DNA from 3 places in the Microbacterium sp. NPDC019599 genome. Region 3 is predicted to be linked to each of the others. Evidence: predicted binding sites of a transcription regulator. Region 3 holds the regulator's gene; each other region holds the start of a gene.
The links. Region 3 encodes LexA, which represses DNA repair genes until DNA is damaged. Its sites were predicted from a motif close to TCGAACANNTGTTCGA; they were not measured.

Region 1 (2,261 bases), on a different contig from region 3:
GTGGTGATGCCGACACAGGTGCGCGAGATTGCAGCACTCGGTCGGGCCGCCGTGTGCAGCATCCTTCGTGTGATCGGTGTCGCACCGCCACACGGGCATCGTGCAGCCCATCGCACGACAGTGTTCGTCCCGCGCCCGAAGGTATCGATCGAGAGTGGCATCGGGCCGGTACTTGTCCACCGCGAGCGGCACGCCGGTAATCGGATCGGTCAGCACGCGATCCCACCCCGGTGCGCCGGCCGCCAGGATCCGGGCCGTTGCAGCATCGATCGGACCGTGGCCTGCCAGCAGCGCCGGCTCGTGATCGATTCCCGCGAGCGTCAGGACGGGGACCGTCACTTGCACCCGCCCCTGGATGGCGCCGAGCGCGCCGCCGTCGCCGTGAGCGACGGGCGAGCCCGTGAGCAGGAGATCGGCGAGGACGTCGGCACGAAGCTGGTCCATCGTCCGTGCCCGTGCGGCTATGCCGTCGGTGACGGTCGGGCCGGTGTGCACGACGTCGCCTGGCTGTTCCGAGCGATCGACGTCATCGGTGTCGCCTCTTCCGAGTTTCGTGGCACCGCCGCTGTCCGCCGTGACCTGAGCCGAGAGCTCGGCATCCTTCACATCGCGTGCCATCTGCGTGAGGCGGTCTTCGATCGCGTATGCGAGGACAGCGGGCAGATCGGCGAGAAGTCTCGCGATGCCGTCGTCTCGCGGAATGACTCGCACGAATCGATCTGCCTGGCTGCGCGCGATGCGCTCCTCGACCGAGCCCGGGTCGACACGTGCAGCGATGGCCTTTGCGACGGCACGCAGTCGTGCCGGAGACTCCGTCTCGGCCGCCTCGAGAGCAAGTGACTCGAATCGCGCCCGCGCCGCGTCGTCGTCGATCATGGAACCGGCATCCAGGATCGCACCCGCATGGCCGGCGTCGATGTCGCCGGCCTCCCACGCGCGCAGCGTCGCAGGCAGCCGGGTCGCGAGCATCACCGCGTCGCTCATCCGACCCTGGACCGTCCGATCGCTCAGACGCATTGCTGCGGCGAGCTCGAAGGCCACTTCGCGCGCGGGCAGATCGCTCTCGCGCAGACGTTGACCAGTCGCGCGCCGTTCTGCAGCGCGGTCGGCGACGAGATCGATGGCCTCGCTGAGCAGGCGTGCTTCACGGGCTTGCAGCGTGGCCGTCGCCCGGCGGGTCTCGACGACTTCAGTGACGAGCGCGTCCAGAGCCGGCCACGCACTCGGCTGGACGCCGGATTTCATGTCGTGCCCCACGATCACTCCCGCAACGGGCAGAGAAGGCCTCTGCGACGGTCGAGCGCATAGTGGGCACGTGCGCTGCTTCTGCAAACAGTGTAGTACAAAGATTCGAAATGAGAAATAGGACGGTCCTGCACTCTTCGTCATTCATCTCGACCACTCCGCGCGACCGAGGATGGCGCGTCCCCGACGCACGAGTCATAGTTCTCGTATGAGCCTGTCGAGGCGCGTGCTCCTCGGACTGTCCGTCGGTGCGCTTGCGGGTGCTGCCGTCGGACTCGTGCTCGGCCTGATCGCGTACCCGCCGACCGCTTGGTTCGCCGTGATCGAGGTCGGAGTGCCTGCTGCGATGCTCGGTGCGGTGACGGGACTCGTCGTCCACGGCATCATCGTCGCTTCGCGCGGCATCCGCTCGCGCCCTGGACCGGTCCGCCGCCGGACGTGACGATGGGCCCCGCGGTCGCGCCGCGGAGCCCATCCTCAGATGCGCACACCCGCCGCTACGACTGGCGCCCTTGGCCCAGCGACTCCTGGTAGACGTCCGCGTAGGTGGCGGTGTCGCCGATGAGGTCGTCGCAGAACGCGGCGACGTCGCTGCCGGTGACCTCGAGTACGCCCTTGCCGGAGGCCGCGCCCTCCTCGAAGAAGTCGACGAGGTCCGCGAGGAGCGTGCCCTCGGTCAGGCTGACCGGTCCCACTTTGAAGAGGTACTTCTGGATCTCCTCGTAGACGATCCGGTAGTCGGGCGGGAGCGCATTCACCCGGGCGACATGCGCACGCCACTGCTTCTTGCCTTCGATGATCTCGTTGATGCCCACGTCAGCCTCCCAGCTGCGAGAGTCGCCTCGCGACGTTCCTGTTCAACTGCGCCCGCCACCGGTCGCGGTACGTGCGGCGATTCGCGCCGCCGGCGAGTGCCTCGCAGAACCCCGGGATGTCGTGGCCGAACACCTCTTCGATGCTCAGACCGTCGCCGGCGGTCTCCTCGAGGAGTCCGAGCGCGCTGTCCGCGATCGGCG
Region 2 (2,261 bases), on a different contig from region 3:
AGAACTCCTCGAGACTCTGCCATCCGCCCTCGTGATAGACGCTCGCGAGCTCGGGCCCGATGTAGCGGAGGTGCCACGGCTCGGGCGAATAGCCCGTGATCTCGGTGCGACCCTCGACGTACCTCACGATCCAGCCGAACTCCCACGAGTGCGCCGCGACCCATTCCTGCTGCGCGGTGCCGCCGAACGTCCCCATGTCGTCGCAGCCATAGGTGCATGCCGTGACGTCTGCGGCGAGCCCCGTCTGGTGCTCGCTGTAGCCCGGGCGCGCACTGACGAGATCGGCCCCCGCGGCGCCCCGCGACGACACCTGACGTCCGTAGGTCGACTGCTGCGTCGCGTACGACCGGAATCCGCTCTCGAGCGCGATCTCGCCTGCGCCCGCGGCCCGCGCCGCCGCGATCATGTCGGCGAGCGCACCGGCGGCCTCACCGCGGAGCGAGCCGCCCGCGATGTCGCGCACGCCGGCCGGAGCCGCAAGCCCGCCCGGCCGGTAGTCGATGGGATCGGACGCGCGCGCCTTGTTGACGACGACCCACAGGCGCGCGGGGTCCGCGAGCGAGACGCACTCCGCCGTGCCGGAGGCCACCGCCGCGCGGAAGGGCTCCGCGCCGCCCGCGGCCGCCAAGGTGGCCTCGTCGTCGCCGGACTCGAGTGCCGCGACGAAGGCCGGGTCCGCACACAGATCGGCGATCGCCGCCGCCGCCTCGACCTTCGGGGCGGGGAGCTCCGACACGGCCTGGGGAAGCGGCACGGGCGATGCCGTCGGCGTCGCCTCCGCCACGAGACCCGCGGATGCCGAGAGCTCCGGTGCGATGACCGCGGCCGTGATCGCCGCGGCGCCGCCGATGCCCAGCGCCGCGGCCGCGACAGCCGCGAAACCGACCCGGATGCGGGCGGCACGGCGCGCGCGAGCGTGTCGCACCGGCACGGGGGCGGTTGCGAGGAGGTGGGCCGCGCGGGCTTCGCGGCGCGTCGCCGGGGGCGTCACACCGCCATTGTCCCGCTCTCGGAGGCATCCATGCGGAACCCGAGGAGAATCTCAGATGCACGCCATCGCTCATGTGTTCGACCCACCTTGACGCAGTCTCGTATTTCTGTTCGAATGATCGTATGCGCTGGCAGGGACAAGAACTCGGAGTTCCGGATGCCGCGGCCCTCCCAGGTCTCGAGCATCTCAACGGTCTGGTCCGCTCCGTGACGACGCCCGAGTTCGCCGGTGTGACCTTCCACGAGGTCATGGCCAAGAGCGCGCTGAACCACGTTCCGAGCGCGTCGGCCATGCCGTTCGACTGGACCGTGAACCCCTACCGGGGATGCCAGCATGCATGTGTCTACTGCGTGAGTCCGGACACTCTTGTACTTTGTGCCGACGGGCGACAGCGGCGCATCGACGAGCTGAGCATCGGGCAGGAGATCATCGGGACGCAGCAGAAAGGCGACTATCGGCGTTACGTCCGCACCCGAGTGCTCGCGAAGTGGTCGACGCGAAAGCGGGCCTTCCGGATCACGCTCGCGGACGGCACCGAACTGACGGCCAGCGGCGACCACCGGTTCCTCACAGATCGTGGCTGGAAGCACGTCAGCGGCACGATGAGCGGCCTTGGGCAAAGGCCCTTCCTCACGACGAACAACCGGCTGCAGGGCTTCGGCCTCGGCGGACGGCCCGCTCTGAGCTCCAGCCGCACAGGTGAGTACCGACGCGGATACCTCGCCGGGATGATCCGGGGCGATGGGATGCTGTTCCACGGGACCTACGACGATGGGTCGCGTCGCCGGGCGATACACCGCTTCCGCCTCGCTCTCGCGGATTCCGAGGCACTGGACCGTACGCGAGCACTCCTCGCCGACGAGGGCATCTCCACCCGCACGCGTCCGTTCACACCTGCGACCGACGCGCGCCGCGCGATGACCGCGATCCATTCCGACCGCCGTACGGATATCGAGACGATCGAACGGCTGATCACCGTCCCTTCGCTTCGCACACGGTCGTGGCACACAGGGTTCCTCGCCGGCATCTTCGACGCCGAGGGGTCGTGCTCGCGTGGCATCCTCCGGATCAGCAACAAGGACCCGGAGGTCCTGCAGCTCGTCGAAGAGGCCCTCACCGTTCACGGCATCCCGCACGTGACCGAGCCGCCTCACGCGAACGGAGTGCGCTCGGTGCGAGTCACGGGCGGTCTCCCCGAGCGCCAGCGCTTCTTCGGCCTCACCGAGCCGGCGATCACCCGCAAGCTCTCGATCGAGGGAACGGCGGTGAA
Region 3 (2,261 bases):
CGCCCGCGCGACGGAGTCGAGGATGTCGTCCGCGACCTCTTGCGGCACGGGATGCGTGTTCTCGTTGACGTTGAGAGCGACGGGCAGAGGTGCTTGGGGGGCGCCGTACGGCGTCTTGCCCCGAAGGTCGTCGCGAAGCGGAAGCTGGTCGAGGCGAGCGGTCACCCCTCCCATGGTACGGCTCGCGAGGATCACCGTCCGGGCGCGTACTCAGCCGGGATCGCGATCCGCTCGCCTGCCGAGACGGTCACGCCCTCGAGGGCGTTGAGACTCACGATCGCGTCGACGACGTCGCGCGGGTCGGCGCCGGGCGCGACCTCCTCGGCGATCGACCAGAGCGAGTCGCCCGCCTGGACCGTGATCGTCTGGAACGTCGCCGCGGGAGCCCCGCCCGCACGCGACGCGAGCGCCGCCGAAGTACCGCCGATGAGCGCCGCGCTGAGGGCGATGATCGCCGGCAGCGCCGCGACGGCGGCGAGGAGCCGGCGCCCGCGCGTGGTGAGTCGGAGGCGCGTCCGCGGAACGACGGGGCTCGCGAAGCCGGGGGTCGTGATGCCGATCGCGCTCATGGCGTCCTCCTGGTGAGAAGAGATTCGGATCCGCCTCTCGGCCGGGAGAGGCGGTTCCGAACCTGTATTCCGAAGCTATCTTCGATAGAATCCGATGTCAAGGACCGATAAGGGAGCCGGACCGTCGAACGCGACACGCGCTGCGAATGCTGCGCACCACGCCGAGGACCGGATACCGTTTCGATGGAGCCACCCCACCACGGGCCTCCGACATTCGAAGACGACTGCCCTTCGAGACGCGAGACAGGAGCCGCACATGAGCGACGCGATGGGCCGCGACAAGCCCCAGACCCGGCGCCGCAAGAGCCTCAGCGACAAGCAGCTCGCGATCCTCGAGGTCATCCAGCGCTCCATCGCGCGCCACGGCTATCCGCCCAGCATGCGCGAGATAGGCGACGCGGTCGGACTGAAGTCCCTCTCGAGCGTCACGCACCAGCTCAACCAGCTCGAGCTGAGCGGCTACCTGCGCCGTGACGCGGGCAAGACGCGCGCCATGGAGGTGCTCATCGACCTGCCGGGCGCCGCAGCCGAGAACCCCGCCGACACGGCTCCCGCCGTCGGGGACGCCGCCCTCGTGCCGCTCGTCGGCCGCATCGCGGCCGGCGTCCCGATCACCGCCGATCAGCAGGTCGAGGAGATCTTCCCCCTCCCCCGGCAGCTCGTCGGCAAGGGCGACCTGTTCATGCTCAAGGTCTCGGGCGAGTCGATGATCGACGCCGCCATCTGCGACGGCGACTGGGTCGTCGTCCGCTCGCAGGCGACCGCCGACAACGGCGACATCGTCGCGGCGATGCTCGACGGCGAGGCGACGGTCAAGACGTTCCGCCAGCGCGACGGCCACACGTGGCTGCTGCCGCGCAACTCCGCGTTCGAGCCGATCCTCGGCGACGATGCGACCGTCCTCGGGAAGGTCGTCGCGGTCCTGCGCGCCGTCTGAGCCGGGTCGCCCACGCGGGACGAGGCGCCCGCCTGGTCGATGGCACGCCCGAGGGCACCGGTGCAGAATAGGCCGCAAGGCGCCGGGGGGCGCCACTGAGAGGTGGGACATGTCCTCGTCCGAGATCGACGACCTCCGCGCCCAGGTCGAGCGGCTGCAAGCCGAGAACGCGACCCTGCGCACCGCTCCCGTCGAACCGGCCGCCGCCCCTCCCAGGCGGTCGCGCGGCACCTGGCGAGCGTTCGTCTCGGCGCTCGTCATCGTCATCGCGTCGATCCTGGTCCCGGTATCGATCGTGGCGGCGTGGGCCCGCGTACAGCTCGTCGACGAGGAGGCCTTCGTCGCGACGCTCGCGCCGCTCGCGCAGGACCCCGCCGTGCAGCAGCTCATCATCGACGAGGCGATGGATGCCGTCAACGCCAACGTCGACTTCGACGAGCTCACCTCGAGCGTCTTCGACGGCATCGCGCAGCTCGGGCTCCCGCCGCGAGCGCAGGACGCCCTGCAGCTGCTCCAGGCGCCCGCCGCTGCGGGTCTGGAGAACCTCGTCACGACCGCCGTCACGCGCGTCGTCGAGTCCGACGCGTTCGCGAACGTGTGGGCGACGACGACCCGGGCCGCGCACCGCGCCCTGACGACGGCCGCCACCTCCGACGGCGGGGGCCTCGTCGTCATGACGGACGACGGCGTGGGCATCCAGCTCGGAGCGATCGTCGCGCAGGTCAAGCAGAACCTCATCGACCGCGGCATCGGCG

Region 1: the regulator LexA is predicted to act here: its motif matches at 1,339-1,354, upstream of ABZ477_RS00180 (DUF222 domain-containing protein).
Region 2: the regulator LexA is predicted to act here: its motif matches at 1,057-1,072, upstream of ABZ477_RS09520 (intein-containing Rv2578c family radical SAM protein).

Annotation. Positions count from the first base shown of each region.
Region 1 is NZ_JBEYBL010000001.1:44,732-46,992, forward strand. Features, by position in the region: gene ABZ477_RS00180 (DUF222 domain-containing protein) at 1-1,245, opposite strand, end outside; gene ABZ477_RS00185 (hypothetical protein) at 1,454-1,687, shown strand; gene ABZ477_RS00190 (DUF1048 domain-containing protein) at 1,743-2,060, opposite strand; gene ABZ477_RS00195 (DUF1048 domain-containing protein) at 2,062-2,261, opposite strand, start outside.
Region 2 is NZ_JBEYBL010000004.1:143,657-145,917, reverse strand. Features, by position in the region: gene ABZ477_RS09525 (M15 family metallopeptidase) at 1-991, opposite strand, end outside; gene ABZ477_RS09520 (intein-containing Rv2578c family radical SAM protein) at 1,114-2,261, shown strand, end outside.
Region 3 is NZ_JBEYBL010000013.1:84,416-86,676, reverse strand. Features, by position in the region: gene ABZ477_RS18225 (histidinol-phosphate transaminase) at 1-174, opposite strand, end outside; gene ABZ477_RS18220 (LysM peptidoglycan-binding domain-containing protein) at 192-569, opposite strand; gene lexA (transcriptional repressor LexA) at 826-1,506, shown strand; gene ABZ477_RS18210 (hypothetical protein) at 1,616-2,261, shown strand, end outside.